3 regions of the Oxobacter pfennigii genome follow, and region 2 is predicted to be linked to each of the others. Evidence: riboswitches for the same ligand, from Rfam matches in the RefSeq annotation. Region 2 holds a riboswitch; each other region holds the start of a gene.
The links. A riboswitch is a leader RNA that binds a small molecule or an ion and turns the genes downstream of it on or off. The one in region 2 is predicted to bind cobalamin.

Region 1 (4,259 bases), on a different contig from region 2:
TTACCCGTGAACTGCTCAGAGATGTCTATCAGGTTGAAGCTGACGTAAAGCTGGATGAGAGAACAGGTAAGCCGGTATTTGTACCGATTGGATTGACTTATTCCTGCTGAGTATAAAAGCAGAGATTAATATAGAGAAAACCATATTTGGGAGGGAAATATATGAAAACAATGATTGTGTATTCCAGCAAAACAGGAAATACAAAAAAAGTTGCCGAAGCCATCCTGGAGGTAATGCCTGAAGGAACCTTCATCCACTCTGTTTCAGAGCAGCCGGCATTGGAAGATTGTGATCTGGTTATTTTGGGATGCTGGATTGATAAGGGAAATGCCGATGCAGCAATGAAGGAATATATACAGGGAGTTAAGGATAAGAAGGTTGCCCTGTTTGCGACTTTAGGAGCTTATCCTGATTCACCTCATGCCGGGAAAGTCATAGAGAGGCTTAAGCAGCTTGTGGATGCTTCCAATGAATATCTTGGAGATTTTATTTGCCAGGGGAAAATAGATCCGGCACTTACCGAACGGGTCAGGCAATATCCTCCCGATCATCCCCACTACATGACACCGGAGAGGATCAACAGGCACATGGAAGCGGCAAAACATCCCGATTCCAGGGATTTGGAAACTGCACAAAAGGTATTCATGGAAGTTCTTAGAAGGGCAGAGGGAATATAATTTTTAAGGAGAGCAGGGATGGGGACAATGATGAATAACATTCAGTCAGAAGTAAAAGGGAGGTATTCAAAACGTTTAAAAGGACATCACGATGCCTTGGCTCCCTTAAGAAGGCTTCGTAATGAAAAATCTTTCCTGAAGGAATACCTTTTGCAGATGGAACCGGATACGCGTCCTAAAGCCGTTTATATACATATACCCTTTTGCAGCAAGATATGCACTTTTTGCAACATGCGAAGATATTTGTGCGCTCCGGCTTACGATTATCACCAGTTAATAATCAATGAAATAAAAAGCTACGGCGTATTTCCATACATACAAAACAGCAGCTTTGATGCGGTATATTTCGGAGGCGGCACTCCTACCTCCCTTGAAACAGGCAATTTAAGGGATATTTTGCATGCTATCAAGGAATATCTGCCATTAAAACATGATGCGGAAATTACAGTTGAAACCAGTATCACCGAATTGACAGAGGATAAATCAGACATGTTTTTAAAAGAAGGAGTTAACCGTTTAAGCATAGGGGTGCAGACCTTCTGTGACAGGGGAAGAAAGTTGCTGGGAAGAAGAGGCAGCGGTGAGGATGCAGTTTCAAAAATCAGCAAGTTAAGGCATGAAGGCTTTGAAAATGTGAGTATGGACCTTATTTACAATTATCCCGGCCAGACAGAGCAGGAATTAGAGAAAGATTTAAAGCACATCTCTTCTTTGGATATTGCAGGATTATCATTTTATTCCCTAATGCTGCGTGAAGGGTCGGCGCTTGGCACGCAGTTTTCGGATGGGGAACGTGATTCCATAGATTCAGATAAAAAAGAATATGATTTTTTCATGAAAATATATGATTGGCTTACAAAAGAAGGCTTCGAGCTTTTGGAACTTACAAAAATGGTAAGGCCTAAAAGGGATGCGTATAAATATGTAACAACCCGTTACGGCGGAGGGGATACACTGGCTTTAGGCGCCGCCGCCGGCGGCAGGCTAGGGGATTTTATATGGATGAATCCCTTCGATATTTCAGAGTATGGTGCCGCCGTTGAATCCGGCAGGGCAGACACCCTTCAAGGAGCTTTAACAGTTTCTATGTATAATTATATCTACCGGCTTATAGGCAAAATACAGTTTGGTAATTTTGACGTTGAACCGGCAGGCTTTTGGGAACAAAGTAGTGATATAATTGAAGCTTTTGCGCAGCAATTAAAAATCGAAGGATTAATTGTTCCCGAAGGTTACAGCTTCAAGCTTACAAAGGAAGGCATATACTGGGGAAACAACATTGCCAATGAATTAGCGGAATTGCTGGTTTCCCAATGGCTTAAAGCCTCTACAAGGGAGAAATGAAGTAAGGAGTTTATGGAAACAGCACAAATTATTACAAATAAAGGTGAAAAATTCATTGTGTTTCATATGGTCATAATATAAAATGAAACTTAATTGAATATAAAAAAACAGGTGCCGGTTATGATTTTGATGGACAAAATTATAAACCGGTGAAAAGGGAAGTGGGTAGAAATCCCACGCGGTCCCGCCGCTGTGAAAGAAGAGTCCTTGCTAAATGCCACTGGGAAACCGGGAAGGCTGCAAGGGTGATGATGCTTAAGCCAGAAGACCTGCCTGTTTTATTCACCATTTTAACTCTACGAGCGATAGAGAGGTGCATTTATGCATATGTTATTTGCATGGGTTGTTATTACCTCTTGACTGTTTACGGTTGAGAGGTTTTTTAATTGTGGCAAAAAAATTTATTATATGGAGGAGAATGCAGAATGAAACCCATATTTTCCCTAGGCGGAATTACAGCAGAACGAGGGACTAAAGCACAGGGCTTTATCAAGGTTTTGGATACCGGAACAGTGATGCCGGTCACATTGATTAATGGAGAAAAACAAGGCAAGACCATGCTCATCACATCCGGAGTACATGGAAGCGAATATCCCGGAATCCTCACGGCTATACGGCTGGGAGCAGGGCTTGATCCCAAAGATATTTCCGGTCAAATAATCCTTGTTCACCCGGTCAATCTTCAGGCTTTTTCAAAGCGCTGTGCCGCTGTTGTGCCGGAGGATGGGAAAAACATAAACCGCATGTTTCCAGGTGATGAAAAGGGCAGCATCGCAGAAAAAATAGCTTACGTTATAACCAATGAGTTTTTTAAGGCTGCCGATTATTACATGGATTTTCACGGCGGTGATTTATATGAATCTCTGATACCTTATGCCTATTTTTCAGGCAGTTGCAATTCAAAAGTTGTACAGGCATCTAAAAAAATGAGCCAGGTTCTGGATTTGCCTTACATGGTAAATTGTATGGAAACCTCAGGCACTTTTGGCTGTGCCGCCATGCTTGGCATACCGGCTATCCTTGTGGAAAGAGGCTGCAATGGCCTTTGCCTTAAAGATGATGTCGAAAAATACATTCTTGATGCAAAACGGGTATTGAAAAGACTGGATATACTTGCCGATGACAGCCTTATATTCCCTGACAAAGCACCTCTGGAATTAACAAATGTTTGCTATACGGAAGCAAAGAGTACTGGATGCTGGCTGCCTGCCGTTACAGCCGGGCAAAAAATCAGGAAAGGCGACAAGCTTGGATACACAACGGATTTATTCGGCCAAATTATTGATACTTATTCAGCGGAATTTGACGGAGTGGTATTGTATCATTGTGCTTCTCTTTCGGCTCCAAAGGGGAGCGAACTTGTGGCATATGGAGAGCTTGACTGGTGATTAGCTAAAAATAATACCGGGATGAAATTGACAAAAGAGAGTATGAATCTATACATAAATATCAGTAGTATGAGGAGGAGATTTAATGTCTGATGAACAATTGTACGACGTATGGTGGAATGACGACACAGCCGGAGAACAGTCCATGGAGGATAATCATCAACCCCACTGGCATAAGGTGCTGGACATGATAAAGGAGAAAAATATTCTGGATTGTACTGTTCTGGATTTTGGTTGTAATCAAGGAGGTTTTTTAAGGTTTTTATATCAACAAAAACCTTTTTTAAAGGGGGTTGGCGTTGATTTAGCCAAAAAATCCATTGAGGTGGCCAACAAGAGGAAAAAGGATTTGCCCATTTCATATGAAGCAACCGCCAATGTGGACAAGTTTATCGATACCTTTAATCTGGCCTTCAGCATTTCCGTTATTTATCTATTACAGGACTTAAAAGAACATGCCTGGAAAATGAAGCAGGCATTAAAGCCCGGAGGCGTATATTATTGCACATATACCGATTACAGCAAAAACCCCAGCCTGCTCTATTACAAAAAGCAAATAGACAGGCAGGGAACAATTCCAATGCAGCTTCACTCTTTAAACGATATTGCCGGGGCGTTTTTTTATGAAGGATTTTCGGTAGAAATGCGGAGAATGCCTCCTAAAGGATATATTCATATAGATCCGGAGGATCCCTGGTTTAACTGTATTGCCGACAGGATGCAGTATGAGTACCAGGAAGCGTATATTTACCGCTTTACTGCGCCTGGGAAATAAAATTACTTGATGAATTTTAATGTTGTTTTAAAAGAGGGTGGTATATCATGATTCAATCTGCTGTAAAATCAGCGG
Region 2 (4,259 bases):
ATAAAAATAAACTGCCGTTTTATATGCGAGACTTCCAGCCAGGAAATACAGGGCTTCATGAAAGCCAAACTTAATCTTTTAGCTTACGGGGATTATATGGGAAGGACGATAAAGGGCTTTTTACAGGAGGAGTACAGGGCAGAATTTCTGGACATGCCTTTTCCTGTAGGGTTTAACGAAAGCTGTCTGTGGGTTCGCAAAATAGGAGAGTATTTTCATAAAGAGGATGTAGACTCCATAATTGCAGCATATAAAATAAAATATGATGAGGAGATTAATGTAATAAAGCCTTACATGAGGGGCAAAAAGCTTATGATTGCTACATTTAATCATAATATAGACTGGATTTTACAGACTGCAATAGACTTGGAGATGAGAATAGTATTTGTGGGAATCCTGAATTATTCACAGGAGAACCTGTTTCAGACGGAATATAAAGACAAAATCGAGGAGCTGCACATTCAATATAATAACGAAAACAGGCCGGGCGACCTAAAGCGGATAAAACCTGATATTCTGCTTACCAATTACTCATCGACAAACCTGGATGGAGACATACTTGCGGATACCATACCTCTTTGCCCCACTGCCGGTTTTTTAAGCGGCGTTATAATGGCAAGGCGATGGAGCCAGCTTTTCAGGATGAACCTAAAGGAAGGGTGGAAGAAGGATGACATTTTATTCAGAAAATATTTCTCCTGATAATTTAACGGGTGCGGTTTTTGCCATCGAAGGAATTAAGGATGCCTGTGTAATATTGAACGGGCCGACAGGATGCAAATTCTATCACAGCGCCGTATCCGACAGCCAGTACTTAAGGAGTCTTTCCTTCGACCCTCTTGAGTATTCCGAGGATTTTTACTTCGGGCAGCCCAGGGTACCTTCCACCTATCTTGACAGCCATGATTACGTTTTCGGAAGCGGTGAAAAGCTTACGGCCATACTGCGGTCTGTTACAAAAAAGAATTTTAAGTTGATTGCCGTAATAAATTCTCCCGGTGCCGCCCTGATAGGGGACGATTTGGAGAAGTTTCTCCAGCAGGAGGTCAGCGGCATTTACTGTTTTTCAATGGAAAACACGGGTTATTCGGGAAGCTTCGGCGTAGGATATCAAAATGCCATAATGAAGGTCATGGATACCATTACAATGTGTCCTAAAAGCACCCGTAAAAAAACCGTAAACCTTATAGGCTTATGTATTTATCAAAAGTATTTTGAAAGCAATTATAAGGCCATAGAGGCTCTTTTAAATCTGTGCGGCATTGAAGTTATTTCGGCTTTAGGAGCAACGGATTCTGTAGAGACAATAACTCATGCGCCGGAGGCTCAATTAAATGTTGTGCTTTATCCCGAATACGGAATGAAAATAGCAGAGAAGTTTAAAGCCGAATATGAAATTCCATATATTGTACCCGATGAAGGTCCTCCTATAGGTTTTGATGCAGCGGAAGCCTTTATAAGGCAGGTCTGTATTGCCTTGGATGCAAACCCGGAAAAGGCAATTGAAGTAATAGAAAGAGCCAGAGCCAGGGCATATTTATTCCTGGCACGGTATTCATCTCTTCTGGGATTGCCAAAGGGTTCGTTATTTTCCGTTAAGGCCGAGGCTTCTGTAGCTTACGCTCTGACAAAATGGCTGTGTACTTATCTCGGGATGATACCGGCTGCTGTTTCAATTTTGCCGGAAGCGGATACTTCCTTTAATATAAAGCTCAAGGACTTTCTGACCGGCATTAGCTACGAAGAAGTTTTAGACAGGCCAATTATAGAAACACCTACCCATATGTTATTTGCAGACGGCAGTACCATTTCACAGCTTAAGCTTAATGATGATACCTTCTGCGGAGTAGAAATAGCAATGCCGACATTGGGATATGTGGATGTTACCGAGAAGTTTTTATTTGGAGAAAGAGGAGCTTTATTTTTACTGGAGCAGGTAATTAACGGATTGAGATTTATTTAAATTTTAAAGACTCTGTTTCGAAAAAAGATATTTATAAACCCCTTTTACTATTGTATTGGATGTAAGTGTATGCTATATTTTTATTAATGTTAAAACTGAATATTCCATTACCGGGTGCCCATTCCACAGGGATGGGTTAAAAGGGAAAGTGGTGAAATACCACTGCAGCCCACCGTTACTGTGATGTTGACGAAACCTTGAAAAATCACTGGAATATATTCCGGGAAGATAAGGGAGTAGGATGAAGCTCAGCCAGGAGACCTGCCCGATAATTGTTGAATCTTTCGGAGGGAAAGATAATACAGTGTCGGGAAACGATATTATAGGGCAGTCTGGGTTATTTTGGCTGTTTAAAATAAATTGTGTTTTAAACACCTCTGAAAGTATTGAGGTGTTTTTTTATTTTGCTTTTTAAGGGGGTGATTTCAGAGAGACAGGCTTAATAGACGTATATAAATTTTATTTTAAAGGGGGAAAAAAGAGCGTAATGAAATTATTTCATAAGAAGACGTATCAAAAAAAGCTGAAGCGGCTGCTTTCAACGTTAATGGTGTTGATGATGCTGTTATCATTATTCCCTGCCAATGCGCTGGCCGAAGCAGGGAGCCATCTTGCAGCCAGCTATACTAAAGCCATTGACGGGGCGGCTGTTGCATATGTTACTACTCCGACTACGGTGGAAATAGATCTTTCGGAAGCTACGGAGAATATTTCCATAACCGAGGGCGGTAATTATGTGATTACCGGCGTCACAACATCAACCATAGTCAGTATAGACACGGCAGGTACAGTCAACCTGACCTTAGATAACGCGGCAATCCTGCGACCGGCCGATGCCGCCACCAATGCCAACGCTTTTTCTGTTGAAGGCGGAGCTGTTGTCAACCTGACGGTCAAGGCAGGCACCGACAATACAATTTCCAACGAAAAAGGACCCGGGTTCAGGATTGGAAACGGAGAGTTGAATATAAAGGGTACAGGCACTCTTAATATCATTGGTAGCTCCTACCCAATTTATTCCAGCGGAGATATTACCATTGATGAAGCTGACGTTACGGTTACCAACACTACGGGTGTTAACACATCCAATGGCTTCTACCTGACAAAAGGAGGGGAGGCTACATCGGGTCCAACCCTTACCGTAAACAGCGGTAGCCTGAATGTTGCCCTTCAGGAAAAAGTAGGAGCAGGAACCTCAGCGGCACTTATGATCAGTGGCAGCGGTACCTCTTTTATACAAAACGGCGGTACCGTCACATTGATCAATGCCACCAGCGTTGATCAATCCTATGGAATACGCTCCGACGGGCCGGTTACAGTCAAGGTAGGCTCTTTGTTTACCTATGGGCAGACCAACGGAGTATATCTTGCTAAAGATTCAACAATGAGTATTAAGGATAACGCATCCTTTATTGCGGCTTCGGGTAACAGAGCCTCATTTGATGTTATGAAAGGCGCCGTATTTTGCAATGGTACAGGCAAATTTATTGATGGAAAGGGCATCGTTTCTTTAAAATTAGACAGCCCTGTAGAAAGCAGCACACAGCTTGCATTAAACCATGATCCGGGCACCGGATATGTCCGGGATATGGCGGCTAATCTTCCCATGGCTGCCTATTACGTGGCTTTTGCAGGCAAGCTTGGAGATACATATTATATGCAGGCTGGAGACAAATATGTCACATCCGAAAGCGAGGGCCTTTACTGTGCTACCTTCAAGGTGGACAGCATAGTGGCAAACCCGGTAAAGAAGGATGCTGCCGTGTCATCACTGCCCCAATCCTTTGAGGTATCGCAGCCGGCAGGCGTAGAGAGCCTAAAGGTAGGAAGTGCCGTGCCTTTGAGCGTTTCTCCCAATTATGTTGTAAACTGGAGCAGCAGCAACCCCGGTGTGGCTACAGTAGATGACAGCGGCGTCGTTGCGGCTAAATCGGCGGGCACTGCCACCATTACCGCCGAATGCCTGGGAATAACGGGAACATATAATATCACCACCGTCAATATGACCGACCCGAGGGTGTTTACATTTATTGTGGATAACCCAGAGGCAATAGTAAAGATATTCCGTGACGGCTTTACCTATGTCCCTGTCTCGGTATCGGGAGGTACTTTCACCTACTCCCTGGAAGACGGTACATATAACTATGAGGTCTCAAAGGAAGGATTCCCAACCATAACTGGCGAATTCACAGTTTCAGAAAATGGGACAAACGAAATCTCTCTTTCCATGTACTATAGCGTAGACTTTGAGATTATAGCCGGAGAGGGAGTTGACAGCGCCGCCGGTGCGCTCATT
Region 3 (4,259 bases), on a different contig from region 2:
GGAATTCAGGAAATAAAGTCGGTATTTTCAAGGGCGGGTTCCGGCGGAGGTTATCTTGGCGGGGGCTCAAACAGCGGCTCTATTACAGTAATGCTGAAAAGCTTAAGCGAAAGAGAGAGAGGCTCTCTTGAAGTAGCAGATGAAATACGTAATCTGGTAAAGGATATACCCGGTGCTAAAATAGGAGTTACGGCCGCAACCGGCAGCATGGGTATGATGGGAGGTTCTCCTATAAGCATAAGCATAAAGGGAGACGATTTGGAAGAGCTGAAAAGAATAAGCGATGATTTTGAAAATATAATAAGATCTGTCGAAGGAACAAGAGAACCAAGCTCCAGCCTGGACAGAGAGGTACCCGAAGTTCAGATAAAAATAGACAGGCGTGCTGCCACCCAGTATGGCCTGACAGCCTCCCAGATAGCGTCAGCCGTAAGGGGAAATATTACAGGAAGAACGGCGACAACACTGAAATATGACGGTGATGAGCTGGACGTAGTTATAAAGAGCGATAATTTGTACAATGAAAGCTTATCCAATTTAAAGCAGATAATAATACAGACAGCCTCGGGTGCCAGCGTTACTATAGGCCAGGTGGCCGAGGTAACCATAGAAAAAGGCCCCATAACCATAAACAGGGATAATCAGGTTAGGGTGGTTACCGTATCCAGCCAGATTATGGGAAGAGACCTTTTGAGCGTGACAAATGATATAAATCAAAAGCTTATGGAATATAATATGCCGGACGGATATATTTTTGAGATAGGCGGAGAAAGCCAGCAGCAGCAGGAAGCTTTTGCCGATCTTGGAATGGCGCTCGTTCTTGCCCTTATCATAGTTTACATGGTAATAGCATCCCAGTTTGAGTCATTGCTGAATCCATTTATAATCATGCTGTCAGTGCCCTTCTCATTTTCGGGAGGCGCCCTGGCTCTGGCATTGACAAGAAGGTCTTTAAGCGTCCCGGCTTTTATAGGAGTTATAATGCTGGCCGGTATAGTTGTTAATAATGCCATAGTGCTGATAGACTACATTATAACAAGAAGAAAAAGAGGAGAGGACAGGAGGACTGCCGTTATAAATGCAGGCCCCATAAGGCTAAGACCGATATTGATGACGACTTTGACAACCATTTTAGGCCTTATGCCCATGGCATTAGGAATAGGCGAAGGAGCCGAGACTATGGCGCCTATGGGTACGGTGGTTATAGGCGGATTGACCCTTTCAACCTTATTGACACTGGTCTTTATCCCGGTAACCTATACATTGTTTGATGATCTTTCGGTATTTCTTAAGACAAAGCTATTTAAAAGGAAAAATACCGTTGCAGGAGATATAACAGCAGAAATGTAGTTTTAAATATTGTTTTAAGCAGCTAAATGTGATAATATAAACATGATATGATAATTCCTTACAGGAATTATCATATCATGAAAGCTAAATAAAAGCGTGAAGGTGCCATTATGGATAATAGGGAATGAGGTGAAAATCCTCAGCGGACCCACCACTGTACACGGTAGAGATTTTCAATTGCCACTGGCTTTTGCCGGGAAGGCGAAAGTCTTGTTATTCCGTAAGCCAGGAGACCTGCCTTTATGTAATATGTCTGTGCAGACAGGCAGCAGGATGACGGTAAAGTCCTTAAATACGGTATTTTTGTATTTAAGGACTTTTTTATATGTAATAAAGGGTTCCCGGGACCTGCTATAGCAATCAAAGATTGCCATAGTAGGTGGGATTCTTATTTTTAAAATTTCAAGGGGGAAAAGTATTATGAAAAAACAAAAAACAATTATTATGATGGGCCTTTTTATCGCTCTTAGCATCATAGGTGGGTACATAAAAATCCCTAATCCCGTTACATCAAGCATTGCATTTGATTCGCTGCCGGCATTTTTAGCATCTCTTGTCCTGGGAGGATTGCCGGGGGCTGCCGTGGCATTTTTAGGACATATGCTGTCAGCGGCATTGGGAGGTTTTCCTATGAGCTTGCCGATCCATCTCGTTGTAGCCGTTGAAATGGGAATAATAATGGTGGTATTCAGCTTTATAGCAAATAAAATTAACTTGATTGTGGCAATTATAGCAGGTATTATATTAAATGGTATTGTATCACCTGTTATACTGATATTCATTCCTAACTTAGGGCTGCCGGTATTTTTGGCATCACTTCTGCCGTTGATGGCTGCCAGCATATTCAATGTAATTTTGGCTGCAGTAGTTTTCTCATCCATTAAAAATGTAGGATTTGTGAAGGAGATTCAGGAGGCTAAATAATGGGATATTTTGGTCGGGATGTTGAGGTTGTGGATTGCGGCAATGTTTATATAGTGACTGCCTGCGATTCCAGCGGAGCTATAGGAAGCAAAGAGCTGGATGTCGTGAAGGTTACGCCTTATATAGTAGGAAGATATGCAGCCAGAGTGCCGCTTTTAGAGATATTGTCGGCAGGTGCATATCCCATAGTCATGTCCGTCACAATCTCAAACGAGCTGAATCCCACTGGAGAAGGCATACTGGACGGAGTATACGACGAGCTGAAGGCAAATGATATAAAGGAACTGCCAATAGCAATAAGCACTGAAAAAAATATGACCACAAAACAAACTGCCGTTGGCGTCACAGTTGTAGGAAGGTGCGGCAAAGAAGAGCTTAGGATTGGAACGTCAAGGGCTTTGGATGATGTGTATTTCTTAGGCATTCCCAAGGTAGGAAATGAGGTTGACGATCCGGATGATAAAGAGGTGGCAAAAGGAAATCATATAAAGCTGCTATCCTTTATCGAAGGGGTTCATGATATATTGCCCGTAGGCTCAAGAGGTATATTGGCAGAAGCGCAAACATTGGCTAAAAGCAATGGGTGTGAATTGATACTTGAACTCATAGGTGATGTGGATGTAAATAAATCCGCCGGTCCTTCCACCTGCCTTTTGTTTACCTGTTCACCCGGAACTAAGATTCCGAAATTTTTACATGCGCCAGTGGCTAGGATAGGCCGATTAAAATAGTTTATAGAAGAGATAAAGAGTCTTAAAGACTCTTTATCTCTTTTAATATCTCCTGAAATTCATTCATAGAGCTTATAAGCCGCTCAAGTTTGTCTTCAGAAAGCTTTTCCAATCTGCTGCCTATGATGTCCAGCTTTTTATCAAGGTCCTCATTTAAAAATTCCTGACCTTTATTTGAAAGGCTGTAAAATGTATTTCGCCTGTCCTTTGTATCGCTTTCCCTTGTAATATAGCCTTCCTCATCAAGCTTGTTTAGCATTATGCAGGTGCTGGAGCTTGATAAATTAAGCTTTTCACTGAGTTCTTTCAAAGTGCAGCGCTCCAATATTTTAAGGTTAAGCATGGTTTTAAACTGCTGCTCGGTTATGGGTCGGCTGTCATTGTGATAATTATGATAAATCTTCATGTGGCTGTTGAAATTTACGAAAAAATTTAAAAGTTTCCGGGCCGTTTCCTTATTCTGCATTGAGTACACTCCTTCTGACTACTGCTTTGTTTTTCCATTTGTCTGTTCTGTAATAACTATAGCACATCAAAAGACCAGCTATCCAGGCTACAGGAATGCCCCACCATATGCCGTCGGAACCAATTCTGGCAGATAAAAGCGCCGATGCGGGAATTCTTATGACCCATAGGGAAAGTATGGTAAAGAGCATAGGTACAAATGTATCTCCGGCGCCTCTTAATACCGCATTGACTATAAACTGGGTGGAGAATACTATAAAGAAGGCTCCCACTATGGTTAAATATCTTCCGCCTATTGCCTTTACGGCGGCGTCTGAGGTAAATATCGATATGAGGTGCTTTCCAAAGAGTATTACAACTATGGATATTGTCAAGGATATAGTGCCGGATATCAAAATTCCTGCCTTAAATCCCTGTTTTACTCTTTCGGGCTTGTTGGCTCCGATGTTCTGCCCTACAAAGGTGGATACCGCCATGGATACGTTCATACAGGGCATTACTGCAAAGGATTCAATCCTGGTAGCCGCCGTGTAGGCTGCCATGGTGTCGGTTCCGTAGCCGTTTACAATTCTGGTCAATGCCATCATTCCGGCAGAGACCAACATTTGCTGTACGCCGGAGGGAAGGCCTATTCTTACTATGGTTTTAAATATTTCTTTATCATAGGTCATGCCTTTAATGCTGAATCTTAAAACCTCGTGGGTTCTGTTAAGATGGAATACTCCAAAGGCAAAGGAACATGCCTGTGCGATTACCGTCGCCCATGCCGCTCCTGCGACGCCCCAGTTG

Region 1: linked by a shared signal. The riboswitch ahead of OXPF_RS10100 (M14 family metallopeptidase) and the one ahead of OXPF_RS13755 (DUF4430 domain-containing protein) in region 2 are both predicted to bind cobalamin.
Region 3: linked by a shared signal. The riboswitch ahead of OXPF_RS21650 (ECF transporter S component) and the one ahead of OXPF_RS13755 (DUF4430 domain-containing protein) in region 2 are both predicted to bind cobalamin.

The regions. Positions count from the first base shown of each region.
Region 1 is NZ_LKET01000031.1:48,300-52,558, reverse strand. Features, by position in the region: gene OXPF_RS10115 (ABC transporter ATP-binding protein) at 1-110, shown strand, start outside; gene OXPF_RS10110 (flavodoxin family protein) at 162-677, shown strand; gene OXPF_RS10105 (coproporphyrinogen-III oxidase family protein) at 705-2,021, shown strand; cobalamin riboswitch at 2,114-2,312, shown strand; gene OXPF_RS10100 (M14 family metallopeptidase) at 2,447-3,409, shown strand; gene OXPF_RS10095 (class I SAM-dependent methyltransferase) at 3,495-4,184, shown strand; gene OXPF_RS10090 (ABC transporter permease) at 4,232-4,259, shown strand, end outside.
Region 2 is NZ_LKET01000039.1:85,926-90,184, forward strand. Features, by position in the region: gene OXPF_RS13745 (nitrogenase component 1) at 1-702, shown strand, start outside; gene OXPF_RS13750 (nitrogenase component 1) at 671-1,963, shown strand; cobalamin riboswitch at 2,059-2,246, shown strand; gene OXPF_RS13755 (DUF4430 domain-containing protein) at 2,451-4,259, shown strand, end outside.
Region 3 is NZ_LKET01000027.1:29,557-33,815, reverse strand. Features, by position in the region: gene OXPF_RS06250 (efflux RND transporter permease subunit) at 1-1,350, shown strand, start outside; cobalamin riboswitch at 1,434-1,606, shown strand; gene OXPF_RS21650 (ECF transporter S component) at 1,771-2,274, shown strand; gene OXPF_RS06240 (hypothetical protein) at 2,274-3,005, shown strand; gene OXPF_RS06235 (MarR family winged helix-turn-helix transcriptional regulator) at 3,028-3,471, opposite strand; gene OXPF_RS06230 (MATE family efflux transporter) at 3,461-4,259, opposite strand, start outside.